One region of the Dactylosporangium sp. CA-152071 genome, then DNA from elsewhere that is predicted to be linked to it. Evidence: riboswitches for the same ligand, from Rfam matches in the RefSeq annotation. Region 1 holds a riboswitch; each other region holds the start of a gene.
The links. A riboswitch is a leader RNA that binds a small molecule or an ion and turns the genes downstream of it on or off. The one in region 1 is predicted to bind cobalamin.
Positions count from the first base shown of each region.

Region 2: it holds a riboswitch for cobalamin, as region 1 does, so the genes downstream of both, metE (5-methyltetrahydropteroyltriglutamate--homocysteine S-methyltransferase) here and cobN (cobaltochelatase subunit CobN) in region 1, are expected to answer to the same signal.
Region 3: it holds a riboswitch for cobalamin, as region 1 does, so the genes downstream of both, ACQEVZ_RS43195 (CbtB domain-containing protein) here and cobN (cobaltochelatase subunit CobN) in region 1, are expected to answer to the same signal.

Region 1 is NZ_JBNJMZ010000001.1:3,100,394-3,105,962, reverse strand. It holds gene cobN (cobaltochelatase subunit CobN) at 52-3,603, opposite strand; cobalamin riboswitch at 3,644-3,865, opposite strand; gene ACQEVZ_RS13735 (precorrin-3B synthase) at 3,980-5,119, shown strand; gene ACQEVZ_RS13730 (precorrin-8X methylmutase) at 5,116-5,569, shown strand, end outside.
Region 2 is NZ_JBNJMZ010000001.1:894,313-899,881, forward strand. It holds gene ACQEVZ_RS03505 (maleate cis-trans isomerase family protein) at 63-806, opposite strand; gene ACQEVZ_RS03510 (TetR/AcrR family transcriptional regulator) at 803-1,360, opposite strand; gene ACQEVZ_RS03515 (DUF4437 domain-containing protein) at 1,444-2,337, shown strand; cobalamin riboswitch at 2,345-2,567, shown strand; gene metE (5-methyltetrahydropteroyltriglutamate--homocysteine S-methyltransferase) at 2,699-4,936, shown strand; gene ACQEVZ_RS03525 (helix-turn-helix domain-containing protein) at 5,101-5,319, shown strand; gene ACQEVZ_RS03530 (Clp protease N-terminal domain-containing protein) at 5,431-5,569, shown strand, end outside.
Region 3 is NZ_JBNJMZ010000002.1:656,886-662,454, forward strand. It holds gene ACQEVZ_RS43170 (SRPBCC domain-containing protein) at 1-72, shown strand, start outside; gene ACQEVZ_RS43175 (ArsR/SmtB family transcription factor) at 59-391, shown strand; gene ACQEVZ_RS43180 (hypothetical protein) at 663-1,283, shown strand; gene ACQEVZ_RS43185 (hypothetical protein) at 1,262-1,666, opposite strand; gene ACQEVZ_RS43190 (hypothetical protein) at 1,767-2,813, shown strand; cobalamin riboswitch at 2,890-3,028, shown strand; gene ACQEVZ_RS43195 (CbtB domain-containing protein) at 3,062-3,277, shown strand; gene ACQEVZ_RS43200 (CbtA family protein) at 3,292-4,023, shown strand; gene ACQEVZ_RS43205 (hypothetical protein) at 5,191-5,569, opposite strand, start outside.

The DNA.
Region 1 (5,569 bases):
TCCCCGCCGGGACCCGCCGCGGCAGCGGTGGGGCGGAAGCACAGTGCCGGCCTACTTGTCGTCCTCGAGGTCGCCTTCGGTTTCGAGGTACACCTGGCGCAAGGCGTCCAGGGTGGACTGTTTCGGGTGTTCCCAGAGGTTGCGGTCGGCGGCTTCCAGGAGGCGTTCGGTGATGCCGTGCAGGGCCCACGGGTTGGACTCGTCGAGGAACTTGCGGTTCTCGGGGTCGAAGACGTAGGACTCGGCGAGTTTCTCGTACATCCAGTCTGCGACGACGCCGGCGGTGGCGTCGAAGCCGAACAGGTAGTCGACGGTGGCGGCGAGCTCGAAGGCGCCCTTGTAGCCGTGGCGGCGCATGGCGGCGAGCCAGCGGGGGTTGACGACGCGGGCGCGGAAGACGCGGGCGGTCTCCTCGCTCAGGGTGCGGGTGCGCACGGCGTCGGGGTTGGTGCTGTCGCCGACGTACGCGGCCGGGGCGCGGCCCGTCAGCGCGCGGACGGTGGCGATCATGCCGCCGTGGTACTGGAAGTAGTCGTCGGAGTCGGCGATGTCGTGCTCGCGGGTGTCGGTGTTCTTGACCGCGACGCTGATCCGCTTGTACGCGCCTTCCATGTCGCCCCGGGCGGGCAGGCCGTCCAGGTCGCGGCCGTACGCGTAGCCGCCCCACACCGCGTACACCTCGGCCAGGTCGGCGTCGTCGCGCCAGTTGCGGCTGTCGATGAGGGGGAGGATGCCGGCGCCGTACGCGCCCGGCTTGGACCCGAAGACGCGCAGCGTGGCGCGCCGCTCGTCGCCGTGCGTGGCCACGTCGGCGGCGACGTGGGCGCGGACGTAGTTGTCGTCGGGGGACTCGTCCAGCGCGGCGACCAGCTGCACCGCGTCGTCCAGCAGCGCGACCACGTGCGGGAACGCGTCGCGGAAGAAGCCGCTGATGCGCATCGTGACGTCGATGCGGGGGCGGCCCAGCTCGGCGAGGTCGACGGGGGCGAGGCTGACCACCCGGCGGGACGCGTCGTCCCAGACGGGCCGGACACCGAGCAGCGCGAGCGCCTCGGCGATGTCGTCGCCGGCGGTGCGCATGGCGCTGGTGCCCCACATCGACAGGCCGACGGAGCGCGGCCACGCACCGTGGTCGGCCTTGTAGCGGGCGAGCAGCGAGTCGGCCATCGCCTGACCCGTCTCCCACGCGAGCCGGCTCGGGATCGCCTTCGGGTCGACGGAGTAGAAGTTGCGCCCGGTCGGCAGCACGTTGATCAGCCCGCGCAGCGGCGACCCGCTCGGCCCCGCCGGGACATACCCTCCGTCCAGCGCATGCAGGACCATCGTCAGTTCGTCGCCGGTACGGGACAGCCGCGGCACGATCTCCCGTGCGGCGAACTCCAGCACCCGTACCACATCCGGCAAATCCGAAATGTCGGAGATGTCGGTGGTGGGCCAGCCCCGTGACTCCATCTCCGCCACAAGGGCGCGGGCCTGCGACTCGGCCTCGTCGACCGACACGCGCGCGGTCGAGCCCTCGGTCAGGCCGAGGGCCTCGCGCAGGCCGGGCAGCGCGACCGTGCCGCCCCACAGCTGCCGCGCCCGCAGCATGGCGAGGACCAGGTCGACCCGGGCCTCGCCGGCCGGCGCGACGCCGAGCACGTGCAGCCCGTCGCGGATCTGGACGTCCTTGATCTCGCAGAGCCAGCCGTCGATGTGCAGGATCAGCTCGTCGAACCCGTCGTCACCGGGCCGGTCGGCCAGGCCCAGGTCGTGGTCGAGCCGCGCCGCCTGCAGCAGCGTCCAGATCTGCCCGCGGATCGCCGGCAGCTTCGCCGGGTCGAGGGCCGCGATCGTCGAGTGCTCGTCCAGGAGCTGCTCGAGGCGGGCGATGTCACCGTACGACTCGGCGCGCGCCATCGGCGGGATCAGGTGGTCGACCAGGGTGGCGTGCGCCCGCCGCTTCGCCTGGGTGCCCTCGCCGGGGTCGTTGACCAGGAACGGGTAGATCAGCGGCAGGTTTCCGAGGGCCGCGTCGGCACCGCACGAGGCGGACATCCCGACCGTCTTGCCCGGCAGCCACTCGAGGTTGCCGTGCTTGCCGACGTGCACGACCGCGTGCGCGCCGAACTCGTCGGCGAGCCACCGGTACGCGGCCAGGTAGTGGTGGCTCGGCGGCAGGTCGGGGTCGTGGTAGATCGCGACGGGGTTCTCCCCGAAGCCGCGCGGCGGCTGCACCATCACCACGACGTTGCCCTCGCGCAGCGCGGCGAGGACGATCTCGCCGCCGGGGTCGCGGGACGTGTCGACGAACAGCTCACCGGGCGCCGGCCCCCAGTGCCGCTCCATGTCCTCCCGCAGGTCGGCGGGGAGCGTGTCGAACCAGCTCCGGTACCGGGCGGCGGAGATCCGGATTGGGTTGCCGCGCAGCTGGTCCTCGGTGAGCCAGTTCACGTCCTGCCCGCCGGCGGCGATGAGCGTGTGCATCAGCGCGTCGCCGTCCTTCGGGAAGCCGTCGGCGCCGACGTACCCCTGCGCGTGCATCGCATCGAGCAGCCGCACGACGCTCGCGGGCGTGTCGAGGCCGACCGCGTTGCCGATCCGCGCGTGCTTCGTCGGGTACGCGCTGAGCATCAGCACGATCTTGCGGTCCTCGGGCCGCAGGTGCCGCAGCCGGGCGTGCGCGACCGCGGTCCCGGCGACCCGGCCGGCCCGCTCCCGGTCGGCGACGTACACGGTGAGGCCGTCGGCGTCGATCTCCTTGAACGAGAACGGCACCGTGATGATCCGGCCGTCGAACTCGGGGATCGCGACCTGCGTCGCGGTGTCCAGCGGCGACAGCCCGTCGTCGTTGGCGTCCCAGGTGTCGCGGGAGCTCGTGAGGCACAGCCCCTGCAGGATCGGCACGTCGAGCGCGGCCAGGGCGCCGACGTCCCACGCCCCGTCCTCGCCGCCGGCCTGCGCGTCGGCGGGCCGGGTGCCGCCCGCGGCGAGGACCGTGACGACCAGCGCGTCCGCCTGCCGCAGCGTGTCGAGCAGCTCCGCCGGGGCGGCCCGCAGCGACGAGGCGAACACCGGCAGGGCCCGCCCGCCCGCGTCCTCGACGGCCTCGCAGAGCGTCTCCACGAACGCGGTGTTTCCCGCCAGGTGGTGCGCCCGGTAGTAGATGATCCCGACGGTCGGACCGTCGGCCGTGGAGTCCCGGTCCAGCACTCCCCACGCGGGGGTCTGCACCGGCGGCGCGAACCCGTGGCCGGTCAGCAGGACCGTGTCGGAGAGGAAGTTGTGCAGCTCGGCGAGGTTGGCGGGGCCGCCCTCGGTGAAGTAGGCGTGGGCCTCCGCGGCGACGCCGGCGGGCACCGTCGAGTGGCGCATCAGCTCCGCGTCGGGCAGCGACTCACCGCCGAGCAGCACCACCGGCGCCGGCAGGCGCAGCAGCGTGTCGAACCCCTCCTGCCAGTCGCGGTAGCCGCCCAGGAACCGCACCACGACCAGGTCGGCGCCGTCGGCCAGGGCCGGCAGCTCCTCCACGGTGAGGCGGGACGGGTTGGCCAGCCGGAACGCCGCGCCGCTCGCACGGGCGCTGAGCAGGTCGGTGTCGGACGTCGACAGCAGCAGGATCACGCCGGGGTCCTCCCTCGGGGTCCGCGCCCCAAGTCGGTCGGGAAAGGTTCCGGCGGCGGAGAGTCTCCTGGCTCCCGGATCGGCGCTCGCCTCCGGCCTTCCCGGGCTCGCACCCGGTGGCCGTCGTCTCCGGCCTCCGGGGCGCTGGGCCCGGTGGCCGTCGTCGGAGGTCCACTCCCCGGTCACAGTGGCGGGACCGCGCCGGATTCACACCGGCTTCCTCCACACGTCGCCGTACAGCACCGCCAACTCTGCCGGTCACGGCTTCCTTGCGTCAAGCTCGCCCGGGCCGGCCGCCGCCGGTCGGCCCGCTTGGCCGGGTCGCTTGGTCGGCTTCCTTGGGTCGGGGGCGGCGCTGCGCAGTAGTATCCGGCGCGTGCAGGCTGCCAGTGGACGTGACGCTCCGGACCGGTGCCCGGGTGCCGTGCAGGTCCACGCGGCGGCCGACGGCGGTCTTGCCCGCGTCCGGCTGCCCGGCGGGCGGCTGACCGTCCCAGCCCTCGCGGTCCTCCGCGCCGCCGCCGCGGACCTCGGCGACCCCGCCCTGGAGCTCACCTCGCGCGGAAACGTGCAGATCAGAGGGCTGCGGCCGGACGCGTCGCCGGAGCTGGCGGCCAGGCTCACCGCCGCGGGACTGCTGCCGTCGGACACCCACGAGCGGGTCCGCAACATCATCGCCAGCCCGCTCAGCGGCCGCGACGGCCTCGGCGAGCTGGACGTGCGGCCGGTGGTGGCCGCGTTCGACGCCGGGCTGTGCGCCGACCCCGCGCTGGCGGCGCTGCCCGGCCGGTTCCTGGTGACCGTCGACGACGGGCGCGGCGACGTGTCCCCGCTCGGCGGCGACGTCGGCCTGCACGGCGACCGCCTCCTCCTCGCCGGGCTCCCGACCGCGGGCCGGGGCGGTGACAACCCCGCTGAGCTGCTGCTCCGGGCGTCCCGGGCGTTCCTGGACGAGCGCGCTGCGCAGGGCGGCACCGCGTGGCGGCTGGCCGAGCTGACCGACGGCCCGGCCCGGGTGGCGGCCCGCCTGGGGTTCGCCCCCGGTACAGACGTTGACCAATTCGTAGGCTCGCCTGGGCCGGCGGTCGGACGGGCCCCGCAGGTCGGGGGACTGGTCGCGCTGACGGTGGTCGTACCACTCGGGCTGCTGACACCGGAGCAGTCGGCCGCGCTCGTCGCGGCGGCGCCGGGGGAGATCATCGTCACGCCGTGGCGGACCGTCGTCGTGCCCGACGTGCCGGTCGAAGAAGCTGGACGTCTCGAGTCACTGCTGACGACCGCCGGCCTCGGCACCGACCCCGCGACGCCGTGGGCCGGGGTCACGGCGTGCGCCGGCCGGCCCGGCTGCGCGAAGGCCCTCGCCGACGTGCGCGCCGACGCCCGCGCGGCCGTCCTCAGCGGTCTCGACCATGCGTTGCCGGTGCACTGGGTCGGCTGCGAACGGCGCTGCGGCGCACCGAAGGGAAGGCACGTGGAGATGCTCGCGACCGCCGACGGCTACCGGGTGCTGTCATGACGGCTCAGGAGACCGTCGCTGATGGCGCCTCCGGTTCCGTCCAGGACGGTGGTTTCGACTACGTCAAGGACGGCGCGGAGATCTACCGGCGGTCGTTCGCGACGATCCGCGCCGAGGCCGACCTGTCCGCGCTGCCCGCCGACGTCGCCCAGGTCACCGTCCGCATGATCCATGCGTGCGGCATGGTCGACCTCGCCGGTGACGTCGGGTACAGCGCGGACGTCGTGCGCCTCGCCCGCGCCGCCCTGCGCGACGGCGCCCCGATCCTGTGCGACGCGGAGATGGTCGCCTCCGGCGTGACCCGCGCCAGGCTGCCCCGCGACAACGAGGTCCTGTGCACGCTGCGCGACCCGCGGGTCCCGGCGCTCGCCCACGAGCTGGGCACCACCCGCAGCGCCGCCGCCCTCGACCTGTGGGGTCCGCGCCTCGACGGCGCGGTCGTCGCCATCG
Region 2 (5,569 bases), 2.2 Mb from region 1:
GCAGGACGCATGCATTCCGTCGGCAGCGCCCCGCTGCGGCGGTGGACGTGAAGTCCTGCCGGTCAGTGGGAGCGGAGCAGGCGGCCCGCGCCGGGGAGCTGGTCGGGGAGGCCGTGGGAGCGCAGGGCGTGCCAGAGGGTGGCGGCGTTGATGGCGATGACCGGCTTGCCGAGCTCCTCCTCCAGGGTGTCGGCGAGGGCGACGAACGACAGGTTGGTGCCGACCTGCACGATCGCGTCGACGTCCGGGGCGTCGAGGTCGGCGACGACGGCGCGGAGGCGTGCGGAGGGGACGCGGGCGATGTCCGTCGCGGTCGGGCAGCGCAGGCCCGTGATGGCGGCGACGTCGAACCCCGCCTCGGTGAAGAACCGGCCCACTTCGCGGTCGGCGATCGGCTGATACGGCGAGAACACCGCGATCCGGTGGCAGCCGAGCTCCCGCAGGGCGGCGCGGCACGAACTGGCGCCGGTGGTGACCGGGAGGCCGGTGCGGGCGCGCAGGCGGTCCTCGAACGCGGCGTTGCCCTCCACGCCACCCCAGAACGTCTCGGCGGACATACCCATGACCATGCGGTCGGGCTCGGCGGTGAGGACGTCGCGCACGGCGGTGTCGATGGAGGCGCGGATCTGGACCAGCAGCGCCTCGAAGCTGGCGTCGTCGCCCATCGCGGGGTTCGGGATGTGCATGGAGCCGGCGCGGAACGCCACCCCCGGCACCCGGGCGCTCCAGTAGTCGTGCTCGACGACGGTGTTGGTGCTGGGGACGATGACGCCGAAGACGGCGCGCGGCCCGACGGCGTTGGTCATGCGCTCAACTCCTGACAGACGGCGGAGACCATGCGGTGTGCCCGCGCGCGGGCGGCGGGGCGGTCCAGCAGCAGCGCGTCGAGCAGGAGCGGCGAGACGATCGCGGCGACCGCGTCCTCGCGGTCCTTCGCCGGGGCGCCCGCGGCGCGCAGCACGGTGTGGAACGGCGCCAGGAGGTCGGTGACGTACCGCTGGCGCAGCGGCACCGCCGCCGGGTCGGAGGCGGCGGCGACGACGAGGGCCTGCAGGAACGCGCCGACGGGCCGGTCGCGGAGCCGGTCGCACAGCTGGTCGACGGCGGCGTGCAGGTCCTGCGCCGGCTCGCCGGTCGGCGCGCCGGGCGGCAGCGGCGCGACGTCGATCAGCGCGGCGAGCACCGCGCCGGGCGTGGGCCAGTGCCGGTAGATGGTCGACCGGGACACGCCGGTGACCTGGTGCAGCCGCTGCGCGGTCAGCGCCGCCGCACCCTCGGCCAGCAGCAGCTCCAGGGCCGCGGTCAGCACGACGGTCTCGGTGTCGGAGGTGGGGCCGGCGGGTCGGCCAGGTCGGGTCACGAGCGTTGACGGTACACCTTGTACGCGAAACTATTAAGCGATACATTCCGCACCGGAAACTGCTGCCGAGCCTGGAGGCACCCATGCGCCCGCACGTGGAGATCGTCGACGAGCGTGACCTGATCTGGCACCTCGCCGAGTTCCAGCACGCCACCGGCACCGCCGAGCAGCGCAACCTCAGCTACGACGAGGAGGACGGATCGGCCTCGCTGAAGGTCCGCTTCACCGGCGACTGGTCGCGGCCCGCCGGCGTACACGACGCGGACACCGAATGGTTCGTGCTGTCCGGCGAGGTCGTCATCGGCGACACCGCCCTCGGGCCGGAGGGCTACTGGACCGCGCCCGCCGGCGTGTGGACCCCGCCGGTCACGGCGACGGCCGGCACGGAGATCCTGCTGTTCCGCGAGTACGGCGACTGGCACTTCCACCCTGAAACCAAGGACCGCGAAACCGTGCGGCCCGACCAGAAGCTCGTCGTGCTCGACAGCGCCCGGATGCCGTGGATCGACGTCAAGGACGGCTCCCCGATGCGCTTCGACCTCGGCGGCACGCCGGTGCCGGGCCTGTTCATCAAGCTGCTGCACCGCGACGAGAAGACCGGCTTCTACACCCGGCTCATCAAGGCCAAGCCCGGCTGGCGGGAGGTGCCGCTCGCACACCACCCGTGCTCCGAGGAGGCGTACTGCCTCGACGGCGGCTTCGACTACAACTTCGGCAAGATGTGGCCCGGCACGTACTTCTGGCGCCCGCCGCTGATCCGCCACGGCGACTTCACCGCCGACGCCGAGGCCGGCTGCACGTGGATCGTGCGCTCCGACGCGGACCTCGTCGACTGGTACACCGACAACGCCCGCGTCCAGATGCACGGCGACGCCACCAACTGGGGCGAGGGCTTCCCGCACAGCGCCGCGCCGCGGTTCATCGAGCCGGTCCGCTCCCGCAGCATCGGCCGCTGGAGCGACCCGACGCACCAGTGAAGGCATGTATGGTGTTCGGTGCAGCTGGTTCGGCCGGTCCCCCAGGACCGGCCGTGGCAACAGGGAATCCGGTGCGAATCCGGGACTGCCCCGCAGCGGTGAGTGGGAACGACCGCCGTCATTGAGCACTGGGCCGCGAGGCCTGGGAAGCGACGGCCAGTAGGCGACCCTGGACGACATCCAGGGTCACGCCCGCGAGTCCGAAGACCTGCCAGCGCACCGCGCGCCGCCCGGCGTGCGGTGGTCGGAGGCCGCGCGGGACGGCCGACGCCATCGAACGGCCCACGCGGCGCGCCGCCGCGCGGCCGGTGGCGTCCCCCCGTGCCAGTCCGGCCGTCGTGACTGTGCACCGAGGGGACACATGAGCACCACATTCGGGCTGAGCACCGTGCTCGGCTACCCGCGCATCGGCGGGAACCGCGAGCTGAAGCGGGCCGTCGAGGCCTACTGGGCCGGCACCATCGACGAGGACACCCTGGAGCGCACGGCGGCGACGCTGCGCGCCGACGTGTGGCAGACGCTGCGCAACGCCCGCCTCGCGGCGATCCCGTCGAACACGTTCTCCTACTACGACCACGTCCTCGACACCGCCGTCGCGGTCGGGGCGACACCCACGCGGTTCACCGCGCTCGGGCTGTCGAAGCTCGACACGTACTTCGCCATGGCCCGCGGCGTGGACGCCGAGCCGGCGCTCGAACTGACGAAGTGGTTCGGCACCAACTACCACTACCTGGTGCCCGAGATCGGACCCGACACCGTCTTCGCCGCCGACCCGGCCAAGGCGCTGCGGGAGCACGCCGAGGCCCGCGCCCTGGGCATCGAGACCCGGCCGGTGCTGGTCGGACCGGCCACGTTCCTGCTGCTGGCCAAGGGCGACGACCCGTTCGCCCGGCTCGACGACCTGGTCGGCGTCTACGCCGAGATCCTCGCCGCCCTCGCGGATGCGGGTGTCTCGTGGGTACAGCTGGACGAGCCGGCCTACGCCACGGACCGCGGCCCGGACGAGATCGACGCGCTGCGCCGCGCCTACTCCCGGCTCGGCGCGCTCAGGGCCCGGCCGAAGCTCTTCGTCGCCACGTACTTCGGCGAGATCGGCGACGCCCTGCCGGCCCTGCTGGACACGCCGGTCGAGGCGATCGGCCTCGACCTGGTCGCCGGCCCCGGCAACCTCGACCGGCTCGCGGCCGCCGGACCCCTCGGCGGCAGGACGATCGTCGCGGGGCTCGTCGACGGCCACAACGTCTGGCGCACCGACCTGCGCGCCGCGGTCGCCGCCGGGGCGGTCGTCGCCGGCCTGGCCGACCACGTGGCGGTGTCCACGTCCTGCTCGCTGCTGCACGTGCCGGTGGACCTGTCCGTCGAGACCCGCCTCGACCCGGGCCTGCACGAGCGGCTCGCGTTCGCGCGGCAGAAGGTCGACGAGGTCGTGCTCCTCGGCCGCGCGCTGCGCGACGGCACGGCCCACCTGCCCGCGCCGCTGCCTCCGCCCCCGGCGGCGTGGCGGCACGACGAGGTGCGCGCCCGGCTCGCCGCCCTCACCGCCGCGGACCGGCGGCGCGGCGACTCCACCGCCCGCGCCGCCCGCCAGCAGGAACTGCTCGGGCTGCCCGACCTGCCGACGACCACGATCGGCTCGTTTCCGCAGACCGCCGAGCTGCGCGGGGCCCGCGCCGCGCTGGCCGCCGGCACCCTCGACGACGAGGGCTACACCGCGCTGATGCGGGCCGAGGTCCGGCGGGTCGTCCGGCTGCAGGAGGACCTCGGCCTGGACGTGCTCGTGCACGGCGAGCCGGAGCGCAACGACATGGTGCAGTACTTCGCCGAGCAGCTGTCCGGGTTCGCCGCCACCGAGCACGGCTGGGTGCAGTCGTACGGCTCCCGCTGCGTCCGCCCGCCGATCCTGCACGGCGACGTGGCCCGCAGGGCGCCGATGACGGTCGGGTGGGCCACGTTCGCCCAGTCGCTGACCACCCGGCCCGTCAAGGGGATGCTCACCGGCCCGGTCACCATCCTCGCGTGGTCGTTCGTCCGCACCGACCAGCCGCTCGCCGGCACCGCCGACCAGGTCGCGCTCGCGCTGCGCGACGAGTGCCGGGACCTCGAGGCCGCCGGGATCCGGGTGATCCAGGTGGACGAGCCGGCGCTGCGCGAGACGCTGCCGCTACGCCGGGCGGCGCAGGGGGCCTACCTGGACTGGGCGGTCGACGCGTTCCGGCTCGCGACCAGCGGCGTCGCCGACGACACGCAGATCCACACCCACCTGTGCTACTCCGAGTTCGGCGACGTCATCACCGCGATCGACGCCCTCGACGCCGACGTCACCAGCATCGAGGCGTCCCGGTCGAAGATGGAGGTCCTCGACGACCTCGCCGCCGCCGGGTACCGGCGTGGCGTCGGACCCGGCGTGTGGGACATCCACTCGCCGCGGGTGCCGTCGCGCGAGGAGATGGCCGAGGCGCTGCGCCACGCGGTCGCGGCCGTCCCGGCCCGGCGGCTGTGGGTCAACCCCGACTGCGGCCTGAAGACCCGCGGCTACGCCGAGGTCGAGGCGTCCCTGCGGCATCTCGTCGCGGCCGCCGCCGAGGTCCGCGCCGGCTGATCTCTGGAGCCGTGGCACGTGCCGGCGCCTCACGTCGGGGTCGGCACGTGCCGTTGGCGTTTGCGGCCTGTGTACAGCGAAGCCCGGCGCGCTGCAGGCCTGTCGTCCTCGGTTGGCGTCAGCACATGTTGACGATTTCCGCGTCGTCAGCTTATGCTGACGGTATGACCGTGATCGACGAGCTCGGTCGCGCCGCGCACGACAGCGACCACGACGTCGCGCTGCGGGCCGTCGCCCGCCTGCGCCGCCTGACCGAGCAGCTGGAGGCCGAGCGGGTCGCCGCCGCCCGCCGGGACGGATGGTCGTGGCAGGACATCGCGCTGCGGCTCGGCGTCACCAAGCAGACCGTGCACCGCAAGCACCGCGGCACCGGCGACGACTGATGCGCCACTGCCACCGTCGACCGCGAACGCCGGCCGCCATCACTGATCGCCACCACCGATCGCCATCGCCGGTCGCCATCACCGATCGCATCGTCGTCGCGAGGAGGACTGATGTTCCGCGGTAGCCATCCCGACCTGTGCCGGACCATGGGCCGCGCCGTGCTGCGGGCCCGCGAGCTCGGCCACCCCCGCACCGGCAGCGAGCACCTGCTGCTCGCGCTCACCACCGGCACCGACGAGGTCGCCGCCG
Region 3 (5,569 bases), on a different contig from region 1:
TACACCGGAAACACCAAGGGCTGGACCAGTGAGCTCGGCGAGCTCGTCGCGTACCTCGATGGGCAGGCCTGATCCGGAGGCGGTGGCGCAGGAGGTCTTCGTCGCCCTGGCCGACCCGAGCCGGCGGGGGATCCTCGCCGCGCTCGCGGCCGGGGGGCCGGCCACCGCCACCCAGCTCGCCGGGCAGCTGCCGATCACCCGGCAGGCGATCGCCAAGCACCTGGGCCTGCTGGCCGAGGCGGGCCTGGTGGTCGCCGAGCCGGGCGAGCGGCGGCGGGTCCGGTTCCGCCTCGACTCGGCGTCGATGAAGGTGGCGCAGCAGTTCCTCGCCGCCCTGGCCCGGGACTGGGACGGGCCGCTGCTGGCCCTGCGGGACCGGCTCGACGGCTGAGCGCCGTACCGGACAAAGACCACATTCGGCGCCGAACGGTTGGGGTCGGGAATCGACTCCGGCCGGGTGTGCGGGTGGCTGGTAACGTCCAGACGTGGATCTGCTGAGGGTGGAACACCGTCACGTAGAATTGGCCGACGTCGACTTCTCGGGTCGCTCGTTCGACACGTTCGGTGCCTATGGCGGAACATTTCTGCGATGTAACTTCTCGGAAACTTCTTTCGGAAAGTTCAGCGTCGGCCATCAGGGCCAGACGCGATTCGTCGACTGCGTGTTCCACCGCACGAGGTTCCCGCTGGGCAACACGTACCTCGGCGACGCGCGCTTCGAGCGCTGCCTGTTCGACGGTGCCCGGATCCGGGAGCTTGACACCGAATGCGCGGAGTTCGTGGAATGCGTGTTTCGTGGCCGGGTGTGGCACACCGTATTCAACGGCGCTCCCGGCGGGGCGGACGGCGGCCCGGTCCGCGCCCGCAACGAATGGCGCGGCAACGACTTCACCGACGCGGACCTCGTCGACGTGGACTTCCGCGACATCGACCTGCGTGCGCAGCGCTGGCCCGCCGACGGGGCGGAGTACGCGCTGATCGACGACGTCGACGCGCGGGCCGCGGCGGCCGTCGACGCCATCCACACGGCGCCCGACGGCACGTGGCCGGAGCCGGCGCTCGCCGTGCAGGCGATCGAGTTCGCCCGCACCGGTCGGCCGCGCGACCCGAACGGGTTCGTGCTGCTGCGGCGCCGGGAGCTCGGGCACCGGCTCCCGCCGGAGGTCCGCGAGCAGCTGTGGACCCTGCTGGTGTCCGGCTACAAGAACGACAAGGACGACCGGCCCGCGTCCGACCACGCCGACGGCCGGCTCGTGGCCGGTTACACCGACGACCAGGAGTAGAGCGCCCGCCCCTGCGCGACCGCGGACCTGGCCAGCCCGGCGAGCGCGACGAGCCGCCCGGCCTCCCAGTCCTCCAGCAGGAACCGGTCCGCGTAGCCGCGGATCTGCCCCTCCTCCAGCCGGGTGAGGGCGTCGACGAGCTCCGCGTTGATCCGCACCGTCCACGGGCCCAGGAACTCCGGGTCGTCGGCGCCGCGCAGCGGCTCGTCCCGGCCGAACTCGCTCGGATCCCGCCCGTCGATCTCCGCGGCGAACTCCTCGACCTCCAGGATCCAGCCCTTGCAGTCGACATACGGCCAGTCGTTGCCGGCCGGGCCAAGATCGAGGTCGAGGGCGGCCAGCTCCTGCTCGGTCGCGGCGAAGTAGTCCATCATGACGCCCACGGTCCGAGCCTATCGTGACGCCTCGATCCCGGCAGCGGTCATCACGCATCCCGGGCCACGGGGCAGCAGCGGCCAGGCATCGGCTGCTATACATGCCGGCGTGAAACGACGGCACACGGGGTTACTCGTCCGGATCGTCCTGGCAGGCGTCTTCCTGCTGGCCGGATGGCAGATGGTGGCGGCCGGCACGAGCACGGCCGCGCAGCGGCAGCAGGAGTCGGCGCAGCGCATCGCGGACTACACGCCGACCTGCGACGGCAAGACGATGCGGCCGCGCGACACGTGCCTGGTCTTCGGCGGCAGCGGCGACGAGGGCGGCTCCTACCAGACGATGGTCGACCGGCACGCGAGACAGAACTCCCCGGAGAAGCTCGCCGGCCGGGACCGGGCGTGGCGGATCGCCGGCACCGCGGCGCTGCTGATCGGCGGGCTGACGCTGCTGTACTTCGTGCTCTCGCTGATCGAGGTGATCCGGTACGGCGCCGACGAGCCGCAGGCGGCGATCGCCCCGTACCAGACCCGCTTCTTCATCTTCGTCGTCACCGGCGTGACCGCTGTGCTCGGGTGGGACACGGCCTTCACCGACGGCGGGACCGGCGCGTGGATCGCGGGCGGCGGCGGCACGCTGATCTGCCTGATCTCGGGCGCCGGGTTCGTGTCGTCGGTGCGGACGCGGATCGGCCGGAAGCGGTGGGCGAAGCGGCGCGGCTACACCTTCGAACACTCCGACCCCACGCTCGCGCAGCAGCTCGGCTGGTCGCAGTCGCAGCCGTCCGCGGGCGCCGTCGTCAGCGGCACGTACCGCGACCGCGCGTTCTACGTGTTCGACTTCACCGAGAAGGACAACCGGCACACCGCGCTGGTGCTCGCCCTGCCGGGTGAGGTGCCGAGCCTGTCGGTGCAGCCGAAGGAGAAGGAGGGCGCGCGGCTGACCGGCGGCACCGACCCGCAGTGGGCGGACCACGGCCCGCAGGTCGTCGCCGCCGCCGACAAGCACTACCCGTGGGCGTTCATGGCGAACGGCAGGTCCGTCTGGGCGAAGTACGCCGAGTTCCTCAGCCCGAGCGGCGCGTCCCTCGACCGGCGGCTCGACGGACTGCACAAGGTCGGCACCGACCTCGTCGCCCTCACCCCGCCGAGAACTTGATCACCTCGCCCCCGGGCGCCGGCCGCGCTGACCAGCGGTGCGGCGCCCACCGGCGGGTTGACGGAGGCGCTGTCCGATTGACACGCCGGAACCGCGTCCGTACCGTCCGAAACATAAACGTGACGGTGAACGGAAGCCGGTGCAAGCCCGGCACGGTCGCGCCGCTGTAACCACGCAGGTGGGAGTCAGACCCGGGCACGGTCACGACAACGCTCGATGGGACGCGAAATCCCGCAGGAGGCTGCATCATGGCATCGATCTCGGCTCTTCCCACCCCGGCCACCGCACCGGCCCCGATCCCGCTGCGGCAGATCCTGCCGTGGGCCACGTTCGGCGTCGTCCTCGCCGTCGTCCTGCTCTACTTCGTCGGCGCCGAGCAGGGCATCACCTCGGTCGTCTCGGGTTCGACGGTGCACGAGTTCGTCCACGACGGCCGGCACCTGCTCGGCTTCCCCTGCCACTGAGCCGGGGCGCCAGCATGTTGAGTGCCCGGACGCTCCTGGTCCGCGGCATGATCACCGGCCTGGTCGCCGGTGTCGCCGCGTTCCTGTTCGCCTACCTGTTCGGCGAGGGCCCGATCAACGACGCGATCGCGTTCGAGGAGGTCCACGCCACCGACCATGAGCACGGGCCGGTCAGCCGGACCGTGCAGAGCACGCTCGGCCTGGCCACCGCCTCGGTCGTGTACGGCGTCGCCATCGGCGGCCTGTTCGCCATCGCGGTCGCGGTCACGCTCGGGCGCATCGGCCGGATCAGCGCCCGCGCCACGGCCGCGGTCGTCGCCCTCGCCGGGTTCGTCGGGGTGGCGCTCGTGCCGTTCCTGAAGTACCCGGCCAACCCGCCCGCGACCGGCAACCCCGACACGCTGCAGCAGCGGACCGGCCTGTACTTCCTGATGATCGTCATCGGGGTCGCCGCCGTGCTCGGCGCGGTCGTCGTCAGCCGGTCGCTGCAGCCGCGCTTCGGCACGTGGAACGCGACGATCCTCGCGGTCGTCGGCGCCGCGGCCGTCGTGGGTGTCGCGATCGCGCTGCTGCCGGCGGTCAACGAGGTGCCCGACGGGTTCTCCCCGGTGCTGCTGTGGCGGTTCCGGCTCGCGTCGCTCGGCACCCAGGCGGTCACCTGGGCCACGCTCGGCCTGCTGTTCGGCTACCTCACCGAGCGCAGCCAGCGCCCGGTCGTGGCCGACGCGCACCCGGTCGCGGTCTGACCGGTTCGTTTCCTGAAGGCGGTGGGGCGTTGCCCCGCCGCCTTCATTGTTTCCCGGAGCGGGGTCTCGCACGCACCCGCGCCTTCTCCCCCTGGGGCCCGAACATGTGCAGGACCTCGACGGTGTCCTCGCCGGCGGGGCCGAACCAGTGCGGCGTGCGGGTCTCGAACTCGGCGACCTCCCCGGCCGCAGCATCAGCTCCTGCTCGCCGAGGATGAGCCGCAGCTCGCCGGCGAGGACGTACAGCCACTCGTAGCCCTCGTGGGTGACCAGCCTGGGCTCGCCCGGTTCGAGCACCTGCTTGAACACCCGCACCGGTCCCGGATAGCGCGTCAGCGCGACGACCACGCTGCCGCTCCGGTTTCGCTGGGGCTTCAGGTGTACCCGGGGATCCCCCGTCGCCGAAGGTCGCCCCGGCGCGGCTACACGGCCCCTTGGTCACACGGCTATGGTGCCGGACGGTCCGGCACCCCGACACGCCGTCACCGACCGCGAGTTCCGCAGCGGGCGCAGTCACGCAACAGGTCCGTACACGAGCCACTCGGCGTGCGGTAGCTGTCGACGAGGGCGACTGCCTGCTGGTGACCTTCAGCATGGACCTCGACGGTCACCAGCAGGCAGAGCTTATCCTCCTCGAGACGCACCTTCACGCGGATCCCGTCGGCCCACCCGGAGACGTGGCCGACCTACGAGACGTTCCGCTGCCGCACGTCTGAAACAAGCTGTCACCCCTGGCCCGGCTGTCCAGGACGGACCGGCCACCGCCCACCTGGTCGGGCGACCGCAGCAATGCCACCGTCAGCACGGCGAAGGCCGCCAGATGACCGACGGCGCCGACGGCACCGACACCGCCGGCGCCGTCGTGCTGCACCTGTGCCGGCCGCGGCCGACGCGCCGGGGCCGGCGGGCTTCAGGGTCTGCGGCTCGCCGTCCGCGGCGGGGGGCCACTGCCCACTGAGCTGTCTGGAGCGAGCCGCCACCTCGTCCGTGCCAAGGCCAACAGCGGGAGTGCGCGATCGGCACGGCGCCGCCCGTCAGCGCCGTGCAGCGTCGGCAGGCGCCGACTCAGCTGGCCGGGCGGAGCGGGCACCGCACGGTCGGCCGCGGTGAGTGGCCAACCGTGCGGCTGAGCGTCCGAAGCGAGCGGCCGGGCGGCTGGGGCGTAGGTCAGGCGTCCAGGGCGGGGCAGTACTTCGTGGCCTCGGCCGTTGCCTTGTCCATCTCGGTCTGGAAGGCGTCGCTCGCCAGGTTGTCGGACTCGAGGACCTTCGAGAAGGCATTCACGAAGTTCCGCAGGGCGAGCCTCGCCTGCAGGTCGGCGGCCTGCTCGAGCTCGGCGTTGACCGAGGCGCTCAGGCGGTCGAAGACGACCTTGCCCTTCGACTTCGCCGTGGCCATGGCGGCCTTGTCGTCCTTGGCGGCGGCGGTGAGCAGCTCGGTGAGGACGGCGACGACCGCTTCCTTCTCCTTGTCATACGCCGCGACGACCGCCTTGCACACGGCCTCCGTGTTGGCCTTCAGGTCGACGGACTGCGACGGGGCGGCC